One region of the Ammoniphilus sp. CFH 90114 genome, then DNA from elsewhere that is predicted to be linked to it. Evidence: riboswitches for the same ligand, from Rfam matches in the RefSeq annotation. Region 1 holds a riboswitch; each other region holds the start of a gene.
The links. Region 1 has a riboswitch for cyclic di-GMP ahead of EIZ39_RS20640 (methyl-accepting chemotaxis protein). Riboswitches for the same ligand answer to the same signal wherever they lie in the genome.
Positions count from the first base shown of each region.

Region 2: linked by a shared signal. The riboswitch ahead of EIZ39_RS05255 (Flp family type IVb pilin) and the one ahead of EIZ39_RS20640 (methyl-accepting chemotaxis protein) in region 1 are both predicted to bind cyclic di-GMP.
Region 3: linked by a shared signal. The riboswitch ahead of EIZ39_RS13315 (sensor domain-containing protein) and the one ahead of EIZ39_RS20640 (methyl-accepting chemotaxis protein) in region 1 are both predicted to bind cyclic di-GMP.
Region 4: linked by a shared signal. The riboswitch ahead of EIZ39_RS27150 (globin-coupled sensor protein) and the one ahead of EIZ39_RS20640 (methyl-accepting chemotaxis protein) in region 1 are both predicted to bind cyclic di-GMP.

Region 1 covers NZ_SDLI01000011.1:36,169-40,383, forward strand. The annotation lists gene EIZ39_RS20635 (PucR family transcriptional regulator) at 1-128, shown strand, start outside; gene EIZ39_RS20640 (methyl-accepting chemotaxis protein) at 152-1,843, opposite strand; cyclic di-GMP riboswitch class I at 1,928-2,016, opposite strand; gene EIZ39_RS20645 (hypothetical protein) at 2,539-3,231, shown strand; gene murQ (N-acetylmuramic acid 6-phosphate etherase) at 3,510-4,215, opposite strand, start outside.
Region 2 covers NZ_SDLI01000002.1:119,940-124,154, forward strand. The annotation lists gene thrS (threonine--tRNA ligase) at 1-835, shown strand, start outside; gene EIZ39_RS05245 (hypothetical protein) at 927-1,133, opposite strand; gene EIZ39_RS05250 (DUF192 domain-containing protein) at 1,296-1,640, opposite strand; cyclic di-GMP riboswitch class I at 1,863-1,948, shown strand; gene EIZ39_RS05255 (Flp family type IVb pilin) at 2,033-2,224, shown strand; gene EIZ39_RS05260 (TadE/TadG family type IV pilus assembly protein) at 2,396-2,776, shown strand; gene EIZ39_RS05265 (pilus assembly protein TadG-related protein) at 2,778-3,689, shown strand; gene cpaB (Flp pilus assembly protein CpaB) at 3,714-4,215, shown strand, end outside.
Region 3 covers NZ_SDLI01000005.1:206,849-211,063, reverse strand. The annotation lists gene EIZ39_RS13320 (sensor domain-containing protein) at 1-326, opposite strand, end outside; gene EIZ39_RS13315 (sensor domain-containing protein) at 323-2,062, opposite strand; cyclic di-GMP riboswitch class I at 2,221-2,303, opposite strand; gene EIZ39_RS13310 (alpha/beta fold hydrolase) at 2,415-3,410, opposite strand; gene EIZ39_RS13305 (methyl-accepting chemotaxis protein) at 3,557-4,215, opposite strand, start outside.
Region 4 covers NZ_SDLI01000020.1:37,224-41,438, forward strand. The annotation lists gene EIZ39_RS24130 (sensor domain-containing protein) at 1-239, opposite strand, end outside; gene EIZ39_RS24135 (STAS domain-containing protein) at 279-581, opposite strand; gene EIZ39_RS27150 (globin-coupled sensor protein) at 678-2,009, opposite strand; cyclic di-GMP riboswitch class I at 2,098-2,182, opposite strand; partial or broken gene EIZ39_RS24145 (IS5/IS1182 family transposase) at 2,330-2,539, shown strand; partial or broken gene EIZ39_RS24155 (GLUG motif-containing protein) at 3,696-4,215, shown strand, end outside.

The DNA of each region.
Region 1 (4,215 bases):
GACACACTTTGAAATATCGCCTGAACCAGATCGAAAAGAAAACCGGACTCGATCTTGCCTCTGCAGATGATCGTATGAAATTGCAGCTCGCCATCATGGCTTATAAATTATTAAATACGGGAGAGTGAATTCGATTCACTCTCCCGTCATTTTATAGCTTGAATCTTCCTACCAACTGATTTAGACCATCGGCCATATTCGAAAGGGACGATGCCGAAGACGTAATTTCCTCCAAGGACGCTAGTTGTTCTTCCGTAGCTGCTGATACCGTTTGCGTTCCAGATGCCGTTTCTTCGATCACTCTCGAGATGGTCTCGATATTTTCCACCACATGCTGTGCCCCCGTCGTCATGTCCTGAATTGCACTCGATACTTGCTCAATCTGCTCTGTCACGTGAACAACAGCCTGTTGAATTTCGCTAAAGGAGTCTCCCGCATGATTTACCACTTGAATTCCCTGAGTAACCTCAGCGGTAACCTTCGACATGGATTCCACGGCCCGACTTGTTTCCTCTTGAATCTGCTGAATCAAATTCGAAATCTGTTGGGCAGAGGTACCTGATTGTTCCGCGAGCTTTCGCACTTCATCTGCTACTACTGCGAACCCTCGTCCATGTTCACCGGCACGAGCCGCTTCAATGGCAGCATTCAATGCCAAGAGATTCGTCTGGGCAGCAATGCCAGTGATCACCTCTAAGATCTGTCCGATCTCTTGAGAACGCTGACCCAATCCCTGTACAAGACCCGCTAATCCATTCACGTTTTGTTGAATCGAACTCATTTGACTTTCTGCCACCTGAATAGATTCAATCCCTACGTTAGCCTTATTTTTCGTGGAGGCAACCGACTCTGTAACTCCTTGCGTATTCACGGAGATTTGACTCAGACTAGCTGACATCTGATTAATAACAGAAGAGGTTTCCTCCATTCCTTTCACCTGGTCCTCTGCTCCCGCAGCGACTTGCTCTGTCGTAGAAGCAATATGCTCCGTGGCACGGTTCGTTTGCTCGGCACTTGCAATGAGCTCCCCGGAATAAGCATTCACCTGTTCAGATGAGGACGCTATCTGTTGAATTAAGTCTCGAAGATTGTCAACCATTTGATTAATGGCTAAAGAAACCTGCGCTACTTCATCCTTACTATGTACTGGCAGGGTTTCAACCTGAAGGTTTCCTTGGGCAACTTGATGAGCAGCCATGGTAACCTGTTGTAAAGGTCTGAGCTTACGATTCAAAATAAAGAGCGAACTCGTTACACTAGCAATGATGACAATAAACATCAATACCGTCGTCAATAGGAGAAGATTCATCTTCTGTTCTGCTTTTTTCGCCTCCTTATTGGCCCAGTCTTCAAGTTGCTGCTGGAAGTTGGTTATAGATTGAGCCATCAATAGCTTCGTATTTTTATAGTCGCTTCCATAAACCAACTCTCTAGCCTTAACAAAGGACTGCCCCCTCACCGCTTGGATCGCTTCCGCTTCAAGACGGGATAAGGCGTCTGCATGTTCCCCTGCCTCTTTAACCAGAGCTACCAGCTCCTCCGGGGCCTTCAACTCCAAAAGCCTTCCTGCCACACGCTCTCTCGTTCTTGTCTCGTTCGTCTCTGTGTAATAGTTATCTAAGTAAACTACCTCTGCGTACTGTACATAACTTCTGATTTCATTTGTAAGAAACTCTGATGCCACGAACAAGTCAAAACCTAATTGCTTAAATTCCATCGCGTTCTGATCCGCTTGCCTCTGTTGCTGAACCCCACTATGCAACAGATACAAACTTCCAAGTGTGACAACCGATAATACGACAATCACCATAATTTGAAGCTTCATCATCCTAGAAATGGTCATACCTGTCCTTCCTCTCTATATAGAAAATACAGACAAAAAAAACTGCTCGTAAATACTTAAAGAGCAGCTTCATCATCCTAGCTACTCGGCAGCCTGGCGATCATAGTCACAAAAAGGACCTTAGACCCATAGCTTTGCGTCTCTACCTTTCGATAGATTTGCCTTGATCGAGTTGAAGTTATATTCTATTTCTACCATTTCTCGGGATTCTTTACAATTTAAATTTACTTCACTAGTTCTTCCGTACTACGAAATTCCTGAACTGCTCCGTCTGGCCAACAGCGGCGTGGTCAATCATACGAACCACGTACACGATATAATCACATAGCGAGTTGCTTCGACGCCCATCAAAATACTTAGGCCGCCTATAATAAAAATAGACCACCTACTCACCATCACATCGACTCCTTGCTAGAATTCGGGCTCGAAATATGTATAAAAATTTTGTAGAAGATTGACGAAGAGCATTATCCAAAACTAGGTATGGTAGAGCAGGAGACCCGCTGATCATAACCTTAAGTCGGCCGATCATCATCCTCTAGTGCAAGCGAGGTGCGTCATGGAAAGAGCAGAATTGTTTTCCTAAATAATTTCATTCCTAAGGGATATGAAGAGCAATTAATGGAATTAGTTGAACCGTAAACGACCCAATTATGTTAAAATAAGGGCATTATTCCGTCGGAAAGGACCGGTACATGCCTTTGAAGAAATTGATTTGGATTTCTATCCCTATTGCCCTAATCGCCATTGTACTTTTTTCATACTCCTATTATTTTAGTCCAAGCCCTGTGCCCGAAGTACAAGAATCTGATCCGAATTCCCTTTTCGCAGGAGATAGCAGCAGTCTCGACTGGCTCAATGACCCAGAAATTAAAGCCGAGCCTGTGGAGGAGCTAGCGGAGGAGTCAACGGAGCAAGCCTCACCAACGCCTGAAGCGGAGTCGGCCGTTCCAACCGAGCAGCCCGCCCATTCGGATCCATCTGAGCCTAAGCCAACCGATGCCTCACCCACCCCTCCATCTTCTTCTCCGGTTGCCACTCAAACCGACATTCTAGAGAAGTACAAGGGGAAGTTTAAGGCACTAGAACGATCTTATCAAGGAAAATTAAAGGGGCTCATTGAACAAGCGAAGCAAGAATATATAGCCGTCAAAAACGGACAGTCCAATGAATCCAAAATCTCACTAGCTTCTAAATACTTATCAAAGGCCAAACAGTTAGAATCTACAGCGGACAGCCAATTTTATCAACTACTCGGACAAATGGAACAAGACCTCATAGCAGCTGGACACTCGACATCGCTTATAAAGCAAGCAGAAACCGAATACAAGGCTCGAAAGAAAAACCAGCGAGCTGCTTTGATGCAGAAGGTAACAGAGAGTATGTAGGAAAAAAGGGGCCTGAGCCAGCCCCCTTTTTGTATGAGAAGTAGGCGGAGAAATTCCGCCTATTTTTCAAAAGTCCGATTTTCGAGTGGATATAACGGAACCGATTCCGCTTATTCACCCAAAACCCGCCCAAAGTCAAGTATTCGGAGCCAATAAGGGAACTTTCTCCCCCTATTTCCGCACTTTTTCACTCGAATCTACTAATAGCGGAAAATACTCCGGTTATCCTCCAGCACCAGCACCAGCCGAGCTCTAGCTCCAGCCAGCGCCGCACCCTGCTATCCTTGCGCAATCGCCTCACGCACACGTCCTCTGGTCTGCTCCAACAACTCAACCGCCGCATCATAGCTCAATCCCGTTTGCTGCATAACGATGGCGATTCTAGCATCTCCACCAGACTGCTCCGAAAGCACCGAAGCTTCCTCATAAGACACTCCCGTCACTTCCATGATAATCCGTTTCACGCGCTCCCGCAGTTTATGATTCGTCGCCTGAACATTCACCATCCAGTTGCCATAGACTTTCCCTAACCGAATCATCGCTCCTGTCGTCAGCATATTCAAGACCATCTTCTGGGCCGTTCCGGCCTTGAGACGAGTAGAGCCAGTGACGACCTCGGGTCCGACCACCACATTGATCGCAACATCAGCTTCCCCCGTCAACACCGAAGTGGAGTTGCAGGATAGAGAAACGGTAACCGCCCCGATCTCATTGGCCGCCTGCAACGCACCTAGAACATAAGGAGTACGTCCGCTTGCCGCAATCCCTACCACCACATCGCCCGACTTCACGCCGTATTTCACGACATCTTCTTGCCCTAATTCCGGCAGATCTTCAGCACCCTCAATCGCTTCGACTAAAGCCTTACGCCCTCCTGCAATGACGCCCTGCACAAGAGAAGGCTCCGTACCGAACGTCGGCGGGCACTCCGAGGCATCCAAGACACCCAACCGGCCGCTGGTCCCTGCACCAAAGTAAAACAAA
Region 2 (4,215 bases), on a different contig from region 1:
CTATGAAGCGTCTGGTGCCGTTTCCGGTTTACAGCGTGTTCGCGCTATGACACTCAATGATGCCCATATCTTCTGTCGTCCAGATCAAATTCAAGAGGAATTCAGTCGTGTTGTTCAATTAATCCAACAAGCTTATAAGGATTTGAATATCACGGATTACTGGTTCCGTTTGTCATATCGTGATCCAGAGGATAAGGAAAAGTACGTCCAAAATGACGAACTATGGGAAATGGCTCAATCTATGCTGAAGAATGCGATGGATAACCTTGGTCTGCCGTATAAGGAAGTAGAAGGGGAAGCAGCTTTCTACGGCCCGAAGCTTGACGTTATGGTAAAGACAGCCATTGGTAAAGACGAAACGCTATCAACAGCTCAATTAGACTTCTTACTTCCAGAGAGATTCCAGCTTGAGTACATTGGAGATGATGACAAACCACATCGTCCAGTTGTTATTCACCGTGGTATTCTTTCTACAATGGAACGTCTAACGGCTTACTTGATTGAAGTTTACGAAGGCAAGTTCCCGCTTTGGATATCTCCAACTCAAGTGAAGGTCTTAACCATTAGCAACGATTTAGCCGGATATGCGGAAGAAGTCGTACAAAAGTTGAAGCGAGTTGGCATCCGTGTAGAACTCGATAATCGTAACGAGAAAATTGGATATAAGATTAGACAAGCTCAGCTAGAGAAGATGCCATATATGGCAGTAATCGGGAAAGCTGAAGCAGAAAATGGACAAGTGGCTGTGCGTAAGAGAGATCAGGGTGACCTAGGTACGATGGCACTTCATGACTTTGTCCAACAACTAATCGAGGAAATTGCAGAGAAGAAGTAAGGATAATGGAAACAGCCCTCGCGTGATAATAGCGGGGGCTGTTTTGTTATGGTTGTCTACTGGTTTTGGAAGAACGGAAGAAAGTCGGTAGCTAAGCTTGATTTTCCGATTCGAGTATTGGTTTCTTTAAATTGAATAATAAACTATATACCATAATCACGTTCACGGCCCATAAGGAGAATAATATAGAGAGATTATTAAACTCAATGGACGAATAACCATTCAACTTCATGACCATTAGTGACTGAAGATAGATGAGAATGAAGCCAGCAATAATGGATAAGGCGATTTTATGCATCCATTCTTTCCTCCTGTAAAAGTTCTTATTTAAGTCACATTATATATATAAAAACGTCAAAAAACAGCTCTTGAAGTAGAGGGGGTTTTATGGGTGTGAACAGATTGCAAATAAAATATAAGAGGTTGCAAATAAATAAAGTATTTTTGCAAATATCCATCCTCAACTTACTTGAAAAACATCCCCGATCTCTAGGAGATATGGATGCCCTACCTGTAATTCAATGACATAATAAGCTTCCTTCACATAGGGGCTGATCCGCCAAGGTCTTAAGTCTTTTACTATCCGAATAACTACACCTTCTTGGTTTAGAAAGTAAACATCGATAGGGAACCGCATGAAAAACATATGTACTTGTTTGGTTCTATTGAATAATATTCCACGCTGGATTGTTCCCCTTCCCATTAGCCCGAAAAATCTCCTAGCAAAAGTAAAAGCTGTTTCGAGTTCTATTGTTAAATTTTGTTCCGTATTTCGCTTGGTATAGTGAAAAGATTGAATCTTCACTTTCATCACATCCAGATTCTAATTTTTTCTACCATAATGGAAAATAAGATAAAGCACAAGTTCATAATTCTGTCAGACTTTCGAGAGAAATAGAACTGGAATCATATATCTAATTTACCATCTAGGTAAATAGTTGGAATTCCAATGTCAAACATTGTAAAAATAACAGGAACTTTGTCGGATTATAAATAGCCGTATTTCCCACTAAGATAGAGACATAAACAACCGAAAGGGCAAACTTGAGGAAACTCAAGGACGCAAAACTAAAGGGGCTAAAGCACGAATGGCTAGGCCAGCCAGTTGCCGAAGATGTAAGCCTACTTTACATAAGTAGATGCCATCTCCTTCGGGACTTTAAGGGTTGTTCCACAACAATTAGAGGAGGAGACATTATGTTGAAACATCTAACACGTTTGTTCAAAGAGGAAAAAGGTCAGGGTATGACGGAGTATGCGTTAATTTTGGGGGTTATTGTTGGGATACTAGCTTTAATTACTGCTAGTCCATTAGGTACGGCTATAACTGACGCATTCGCTAACATTGCAGGACAAGTTAGCCCGACAACAACAACACCAACACCATAAAAAACTATTTTTAATTATTGCAACCACCCCGCCCCCGCGGGGTTCTCTTCTATCATCAAGGAGTCGATGTCTTATGACCGACCTAATCATAATCATTGCACTGGTCATTTCAGTGTGGAAGGATATCAAAGAACGACGCATACCTGCTGTGTACGCCTGGGGTGTAAGGTAATGCGATCCAATAAGGGGCAGTCTACTGTGGAGTTGGCATTATGCTTACCGATCTTGCTTATTCTCCTTATTGGCATCCTTGATTTTGGACTCGTTCTTCATACCAATTTAATGCTTGATCATGCGGGACGTGAAGCTGCACGGGCCGCAAGCGTGGGAAAGACGGATGCAGAAGTTAGCCAGATGATCCTTAGTGGAACTCCCGGTTTACAGTCATCTAAACTTTCTTTTTCCGTTACACCAGCTCAAGCAAACCGAACACGTGGAGTATACGCTACAGTGACGATATCCTATCCTATTGATTTTATTTCACCCATAACTAAAACGGTTTTTCAAAGTCCCTATACGATCACAACGAAAACAGTGATGAGGGTGGAATAACATGATGAACTTACTGCGTTCAGAAAAAGGTACGGTTGTCATCATCGTGGCGATGGTGATGACGTTATTATTAGGCATGACTGCATTAGTGTTAGATATAGGCGTGATTTATCTTGAAAAATCAAGACTTCAAAAGGCTGTCGATTCCGCTGTTTTAGCTGGAGCGATGGATTATCCCAGTAGACCGGATCTGGGCCAGCGTGCTGCAGAACATGTTGCTCAAGGAAATGGGGTAGAAGCGTCTGACTTAACCTTAACTTTTGACCGTACTGACATGTCCCTAGCAGGAGGATCGTCGAAAGAAGTGCTTGCAACTTTTTCGAAGGTATTAGGTTTTTCGGACAACACGATCCATGCTACAGCCAAAATTAAGTTCGGTCCAATCGGTGCAGGGGTGGGGGCCATCCCCCTTGGAGTTAATGCGGGGACCCCTTTAACCTTTGGACAGCAGGCCAAGTTAAAAGTGGGAACAGCAGATACAGGAAACTTTGGCGCTCTAGCGCTTACAGGTTCAGGAGCTAGTAACTACGAGAGAGATTTACAGCAAGGGTTTGACGGAGAGCTTAGCGTTTATGATGTTCTGAACACGGAGACTGGACAGATTGCCAATCCTACCAAACGAGCCATTGAGCATCGGATCTCCTCTTGTCCTTATCCAGGGGCTACTTACACGGATTATCCAGTGAATTGTCCAAGAATAGGGCTTATCCCTGTTTATCAGCCTGTGGTAACGCAGCAAAACCAAATTAAACAGGTTCGTGTGGTTGGTTTTGCCTTCTTTTTTATTGAATCGGTTAGTGATAACAATCAAGGGGCGGAAGTAGTCGGTCGATTTATAGAAAAGACGATATCTGGTCCAATAGTCTCAGCGGGTTCATCCTATGGGGCCTATGGATACAAATTGGTAGAGTAAACTAGAGCATCAGGAGAGAGACGGATGAAAACAAAAACCATTTGGATATGGGCTGTAATCTTTGGGATGTTGGCTTCAGGAAGTCTGTATCTCCTTCTATTGCCGCCTGCACCTACCGAGACAATGACACCTGTGGTAGAAGCCCCACAAGGAGAAGAACTTCCTGTGGCCGAGCCGGAAGCAAAGATTAATACTTCCTTAGAAGTAGAAATTCAACCTGGCAAGCGTGCCGTCTCGATAAGTGTAGATGAGGTAAAAGGAGTATCCGGCTTTCTCGTTCCTGGTAGTATGGTTGATGTAATCCTTGTGACTCCGCCAAACAAAGAGGCACTTTCTAAAGCATTCCTCCTTCTAGAGAACGTGAAGGTCTTGAGAGCTGGGAACGCCGTAGCGTGGAGTGTTCACAAGGAGCAAGTGAAGGAGTATCAAACGGTTACGCTGGAAGTCTCCCCTGAAGAAGGTGTTTCCCTAGGATTAGCTACCCAAACCGGATTAGCTCTTCATCTTATGCTCCGCCATCCTGAGG
Region 3 (4,215 bases), on a different contig from region 1:
AAATCAATAGTCGATCCATCTTTCCTCGCTCTCCTGATTTCTACATCGGTCAAAGCATTTCCTTGCAGCAAAAGCCCCAATAGATTGCTAAATTCATCCGCATTCGTATCTTCAGAAAACAGCGGGTTCGGTTTATTTAGCACTTCTTCTTCCCGCCAACCCAGCAACTTCTCGGCAGCCGGATTCCACATGTTCACATGACCATCATGATCAAAAGACACAATTGCTAAAGGAGACGATTTAATAAGAGCTTGGAGAGTTTCGGTCGTTTCCCACAGTTCCTTCTCGCCGACTTCCAATATATAACTACCATTATCTTTTATCATCCTACAATCCCTTTTGGAGCCTCAATCTTCCTTTTTACCTTTAGAACTTCTTCAATCTCCCTCAAAGGTAAAGGCTTGGAAAAATAGTATCCTTGCATCACATCACAGTCATGTTTACGAAGAAAGGCAAACTGTTCCTCGGTTTCAATCCCCTCCGCAATCACTTGCAAATCTAGTATTTGAGCAAGTTGAAGAATTGCGATGACGATTTCTCTTTCACTAGGACTAGATTCGATTTCCCGAATAAAAGACTGATCAATTTTCAAGATATCAACAGGAAACTTCTTCAAATAGCCAAGGGATGAATACCCTTTTCCAAAATCATCAATCATAATTTTAATCCCCATGTTCTTCAATTGTTGAAGGGTCGCCAGGATTTCATCCGTATTTTCCATCATATCCGTTTCTGTTAACTCTAGTTTTAGGTATTGGGGCTCTAAACCCGTTTCGTTAAGAACATCAGATACAAGTTGAACTAAATTGCTCTGTTTGAATTGCTTAGTAGATAGAATGACCGATACGGATATTGGAGGATATCCTGCATCTTGCCATGCCTTGTTCTGCACGCAAGCGGTATAGAGCACCCAAATCCCCAATGGTATAATATGTCCGATTTCTTCAGATAAAGGGATAAAATCCGCAGGAGGAACTAGTCCTAAGTCCGGGTGGTTCCATCGCACTAGCGCTTCTACACCCGTAATCTCCAAAGTCTTGCTGTCATATTGAGGCTGGTAATAAAGAACGAATTCATTGCGATCCAATGCTTTATGTAATCCGTTCTCTAATACGAGTCGTTCAAACATCCTTGCATTCATTTCAGATGCATAGAACTGGTAGCAATTTCCTCCCCGCTCTTTCGCTTTATACATCGCAGAGTGGGCATTTTTCAGTAATTCTTCTCTCGTATTTCCGTCAAACGGATACAAACTGATCCCTATGCTAGCCGTCAAACGAAATTCAAATTCCTCAAAGTTCAAAGTCTCCGATAATTTATCCAGAACTCTTCCAGCTACTCTACCGGCATCTTCTACTCGGCCGACGTCCGAGAGTATAATGGCAAACTCATCTCCCCCAAACCGCGAGATGGTATCATTCTCGCGTAAGCAGAACTTGAGCTTATGAGCCACTTGCCGCAAGATTGCATCCCCTTTATCATGACCGAGAGGATCATTGAGATGTTTAAAGCGGTCTAGATCAAGAAAGAGAACCGTCACAATGGACTGGTTTCGTTTAGCATTGGAGAGGCTTACACTTAAACGGTCATTAAACAGCATTCGATTAGGTAAACAAGTGATATGATCCTGGTAAGATAAATAATGAATCATCTCCTCTGCTTGTTTTCGCTCAATAATATCATTCACGATCGCGAGTACTAAGCTTTGATTTTCCTTTTCAATTAAATACAACTGAATTTCCACAGGATAAACCGTAGAATCCTTCCGAAGCAGGGATGTTTCTAGTGAAACAACGGTTTGCTTGCCAGAAGTCAACGGATCAATAATTCTTTGAAACTCTTTTTCTGTCAGTCTCGTCATGACTTCCACAGGGCTCATATCAAGAAGTTCATCTAGGGTATAACCCAAATTCTTTGATGCAACCGTATTCACTTCAACAAATTTTAGTGTACTAGTATCAAAAAAATAGATTTCACGAGTATCGTACATGATATTTAAAAAGTGATCATATAGAACTTTCGTGGTTTTCCGTTTGTCTATCACTCTATCTCTAGGATCCATTTGTTGTTATTCTCCATTTTCAAAAATTATAGATACCCTAACGCGATAGGAAACTATTACTCCATACCTACCGTTACTTGGATAACTAAAAAACCACTTCAAAAATGAAAGTGGTTTCCCCATATCATGGTTTTATATCCCATATATGAATCGCCAATTTCGGTAACCCAGCCACCATAGGGGGTCCCTTAGGTCTGAGGCTTTGCGTCCCCATCTTTCGATGGGTTTGCCATTATCGCTCTGGTTAAATTCGTTACTTTAGTCCTTTATATAGTCTTTTAGAACTAAATTATGATATTCTTATTATGACAATTTTAGTCAATAATTTCAATAATTTATCAAAAACTTTGCCTTAGAAGGCTACAGATGTTTCTTTGATTGTTTTTAGCAATTCACAAAACTTGCCTGGCTCTTCAAAACAAGCCAGATGACCCGATTCTTCGAATATGACGAGTTCCTTTTTAGGGGCTTTTAGTATTTCAAAATATTGTGAAGTGCTTTCCAGAGGAACCAGCCTATCATGCTTACCCGCTATAAAGTAAATCGGGACATGTACTTCTATAATTTTTTCCCTTAGATTCATACTTGACCACTCTTCCCACAAAGTATCAATGGAGAAGGTGAATCCTTTCATAAAATTTATTTTTTCTTTAAAAGTTAACTCAGAACAAAAGATGCTCGCAAACTGAATGAGGTGTGTACTTTTTTTATAACTAACCCCTTTATACTTCGTAATTAGTCCTCTTTGCCTAACTAAATCTTTCGTATTTTGGTAAGAACCGTTAATGGGCCTTCCCATTGTTGTTAAATCTTCTATCGCTTTTTTGTCTCCCCGTTCTTTTGCTATTTGTAATGTTGTTTCATAGCATGCTAATTCCTCTTCTGCACGGTAGACTACTTGATTAATTCCAATATAAGCCTGAACAAACTCAGGATATCTATGTAAAAGCAACATCCCCAATACACTACCAAAGGACTGTCCTGTTAAGAACACTTGTTTCTGTTGGAAACGATGTAACGCATAAGAGATGACTTCCTTTGCGTCTTCTACAAGTTGGTTCATATTCATCGTCTCTTGAGGAATATTGGGATGATAGGACTTCCCTGCCCCTCGTTGATCCCAATTGATAACGACAAAGTCCTTCTCTAAATCGCTAAGATACTTTCTGAAATTACCTGTTTGAGATCCCCCTGGACCCCCATGTAGATGAAACAGTATAGGACTAGTTCGATCTTGACCTCTCATCACCACCCACTGTTCCGTACCGTTAATATTTAACTTCTTCATCTCAGCTATCCCTTTTTCAGTCTTAATCTCGGTTGTGAATCCTCCGATTAATGATCTCATCGAATCCTCCTCTAATCCTCTTATTGGAAAAACTACAATAATCAAATCCTATCCATATATATCGTTTTATTCCAGTAAAGATTGAAAAAGCCAGTCTATACACGAATATCAAGTAATAGACTGGCCTCGGGAGAGAAATGCTCCCTCTAATGCTTAAATTTAATAATAAATCCTTTAATTTCTTCGGACAACCTAGCTAATTGATCACTAGAGTCGGCTACACTTTCTATGGCACTCACTTGTCCCTCTATGGTAGTAGAAGCAACCTCCGTACATGCTGCATTTTCCTCTGAAATGGCAGACAAGTCTTGGAAGATTTCAATAATATCTTCCTTCTTATCCTTCATTTGACTAGAAGAAGCATTCAAATTTTGAATAACACCCTGCATCTTATCAATCGCTTCTGCAATACCGATAAACTTATTACTTACTGTCTCCACACTATGGGTTTGTAAAGAAATGATTTGATTCACTTCTTGCATGGTGTTTACAGCATGTTCAGTCTTTGATGTTAATTCAGAAATAATATTTGCGATCTCGTTGGTAAACCCATTGGATTGTTCAGCTAACTTCCGTATCTCATCGGCAACAACGGCAAACCCTTTTCCAGCTTCACCAGCTCTAGCTGCCTCAATAGCGGCATTGAGTGCTAGTAGGTTCGTTTGGTTAGCAATATTTCCTATCATCTTGCTGGCTAATTCAATTTTCTCGGCACTTTCATTCGTAGTTAAGATAATCTGATTTACTTCATGGGTTGCACTTATGGACTGACTGGAGCTTTGCATTAATTCCTTAAGAGACACAG
Region 4 (4,215 bases), on a different contig from region 1:
GACCGAATGGTCTCCCATAACGCCTGAAAAAAAACAGGGGGATGATGCCCCGAATTGATGATACGATGACTTTGGCCAACCAGTTCTTCTCGGGAGTACTGAGAAATGCGGCAGAAGGCATCATTGACGTCCGTTATCATGCCACGCTCATCTGTGATCGCTAGAATCGTAGACGCATTGAGAGCAAACTCAATCTCCTTATACCTTTTGATGGATTGTTCTAATGTTAGGAACCTCATGAAAGATCAGGACCTCCTTAAAAATTGCCAAAAAGACAGCTAGGTTTCTAATAGAAAGGGAGATAAGCCCATCTCCTCAATGAATTGACGAGTTTCTTGTTCTACCCCGACGATTTGCAACCTTCCGCCTTGTAAAAATAGAAGCTTCCAAACTCCAGCCAGAACAAGAAGGGCTGATTTATCGATCCGTGGGTTTTTCTCTACAAGAAGTACAAATTCTAGAGTTCCTTCGTTCATTTCATTAATGATCTTTTGTCGGATGACCAAGGCGTCATTCTCATCCATTCGTCCATCTTCTAGGGAATAATCGGAAGCATCTAGCTTCATCACTAAGGTTGTCATGTTTTCCACACCTCCATTTATACTATAGATAAGGTGTTAACCTTATAAATGTTCAATTTTTCACATACTATTACATGAAGCAAAAGGCTTTCCCTATTACATCAATTCATTTGTGGTTTGATTTAATGAATCGGTAGAATAGGCGATCTCGGATGAAGCTTCGGAAATTTCAGCGAGCGTCTTCACAAACATCTCTAATTCCTTTTCAATGGCTTGATTTTGTTCTTTCGTTTGACACATAGCTTCTAGAATTTCATCAAAACATTCCACCGTTTGGCTTACATATTGATTCCCGCTTTCAATGAGGCTGTGGATCGATTGAACAGACTGAGAGACATGAGAGACTTGGGTATCCGTTTGGGCTACTAAGGCTGAAACACCGGAGATGGATTGCTTCGTTTGATCGGCTAGCTTTCGAATTTCACCCGCCACGACCGAGAAGCCTTTCCCATACTCACCTGCACGTGCCGCCTCAATGGCTGCATTCAGGGCAAGAAGGTTCGTTTGATCGGCAATAGAGGTAATCATCCCGACAATATCTTGAATCTTCTTTGAGACATTCTGTAAATCCTCAGAATCCTGCAGAATTTTATTCATCCTGTCACGGATGGAGTCCATGCTCTCTTGTTGATTCTCTACTAATCCTTTCCCCTTGATGGAGCGCTCCTCGGAAGCGATGGCAAGATTGCTGCCTCTCTTTGCAAAATGCATAATATGATCTGTCTGGGCGGAGAGTTCTTGTACGGAGGCACTCGTTTCTTCCGAAACTGCAGCCAACGATTCGACGGCCTGTTGAACAGCTGTATTCACTTTTTGTTTCGTTTCCTCTTGAACCTGGCGGATTCGCTGATGTTCCTGCTCGTAAGCCTCTAATACAAGTTGTTGTTCAAAGTTTAGCAGCTTGCTGCACACCATAATGGCACCTATTAAATCCGTGCGATTTTCAATATGCTTGTCCAAGATGGCTACGATCGAGCTAAACAAATCCTGAAAAGCACACATGTACCACTTGGTCTCTAATCCAACCTTGACATGGGCATGGGCAATTCGAATTCTTTTCTTAACAAATTCCTCGTCAATCTCGCCATTGAATAACTCTTGAATATGGGTTTTTAGGGTTCCTTGTAATCTCTCTACCGTACTATGCCGTGTGATAATAGCCAATAGATTGGACTGTTTCGTGATATTTCCATAAAACTGCTGAACGATGTCATCCATTTTCTGAATGATGAGGGGTTGAATCAGCTTCACTAATTTTAAGTCTTCTTCAGATAAGGAGATGATGTCTAACTGTCTACTAATCTCTCTGTCATCGATGACCATCTTACCATGAATCCGTTTACTTTGTTCAAGCAAAGAATCCATTTTGGGTTTCTTTCGCGCGATACCGAGGAACGTAAAAGCCATCGAAAAAGGACATTTGCTCATTTGGATCGGATCTCCTAGTATGTTTTAATGGTAATAAAAATAAAAAGCTATTCCAAAAAGGAATAACTTAGCATTCGTTATCGAACCTCTTGGCAACCCAACCGCCATAGAATTTCTCCCTTAGGCTTGTGGCTTTGCGTCCCCACCTTTCAATAGGTTTGCCTTTATGTAGTATTTTAGGATTATGAAACAGTTGGTTTCCATTATCTGTTTGCAGTATAACACTATACTAAACAGGAATATAGTAGTTTTGAAATTTGTAACAATTAGGTGTTAGGTGGATAGTACCAGAGGTTTGGGCATTCCCACCGCGGTTTCGGCTTCACTATTTAGCTGAATTGGGTGAAACGGTTGAAACCTTGCTCCCTGATCACGAAGGAGCGATTTCCGAGAAAGTAAGTATAGCCAAGCAGATCGTGGAAGATGAACGGTTACTTGCAAATAAAGGTGTCATGTCCGCTATTGACCCGGATGCTCGCTTTGGATGGAAAAGCTCGACTCAATCGTTTTTTGGTTACAAACAACATCTAAACGTCAAACGAATAATAAGGCTAATAGACAAAATGCAGCCAGCCTCCTAGGGAGGTTGACTGCATTTTTTTATAATTTCACTCGTTTTAATTGACTAACCCCACTAAGTCTTTTTCAAAAGGGTTACTTTTGCAGGGCTCTCTCAAAGGGGTATGACTCCCACGGTTTTTGTGGGGTCTGACCTCTTTGGTTATCGTCACCTCTATCTTTTTATGTTACCGGCGGTGGAGCAAAATGGGGTCAGACCCCGTATTACCTCGGGTTTCGGGCGATTGACCCCAATTGACTTAAGAGGTTCTTATGGAGGCCATCGATTCGTATACGTGGATAAGCGGATAACTAAGCCTAATATTTCAGTTCAAATCTTTGACTCATCTCTTCGGGAGGCCTTAAAGGAACAGAGTAAGGATAAGAATTAAAAAGAGAAGAATCCTCTTCAGTTTGAGTGGAAGATCGCTACAATGGCGCCCAACATTCAATACATCCATTTAAACACTGACACTTTCTCCAATGCTTTTTTATCGGTGGTTCAGTATGGCTAATGGAAGTAATAGATTTTCGGGTGAGAATCAAGATGTTTAACATCTTGCCCAATGGTTTCAATTGAATATGGAATCCGTTATAGAATACCGGACGAAGATTATAAAGCAGGTCAGGGACCTAATTGGTAGAATCGCCGCCAAGGCCTGCGAACGATCAACAACTGCGAAAGAACGGGTTAGACCCCATTCTTTTAAAAGAGCCGGAGGGTAGGGATTAACTCTCAACCCTCAGGTTTTTTGTTTTGGAAAGTTAACATTAAGTTTTCCTTAAATTTACTGAGTAACAATTCAGAATGAAGAAAATTGTAATATAATGTAGAGGATTGGGTAAATGTACCTACATTATTTGAAGTGGCGTCGGGAAACTGTGAGTCAGAAACTTTAGGGAAACGCTCACTAAAATCCCTAATCTCTTGTTCTAATTTAAGAAGATGGGGGGTATTCATTTCACCCTACCCAATCATGTCTTAAGGGGATTTGTCTCAGAACCGGGGGAGGGATGCTCAATCTGGGAGATTTAAAAGATAATAATCATACTATTTTAGCTGTGGGGTGATCGAACCGAATGAAAAACCTAATTTAATAGAATCTTTTCAGAATGGGGATAAAAAATATGAATTACATTAGGCGGTTAGTTGTAATTTCCATTCTATACGCATTATTTGTACAGTTCTTTCCTGAGGCTACAGCTGTTGCTGCGGGATCAGGTACGAAAGATGATCCCTATATTATTCATTCAGTAACAGATTTAAAGAATATACAGCCTACCGGTTACTATAAGCTTGGAGCAGATATTGACCTTAGTAACGAAACGAACTGGATACCCATTGGATATTACCCTGGCTCAGATTTTCAGGGTGTTCTAGATGGAGCCGGTCATACAATCAGAAATTTGACCTATATTACCAATGACTCTAGCTTGTATGGTGGAATTTTAGGCGATATTGCTCCGGATGGGATTGTTAAAAATCTTAATCTGGAGAACATCAGTATAACTGGAAGTGGACAATACTATGGAGCTCTGGTTGGCTGGAATTCAGGTACAATTGATCGTGTAAATGTGAAAATAAAGAAGGTAGAGGCCAATTCAAACATTGGTGGCCTTGCAGGTGGAAATGACGGAACGATCACTA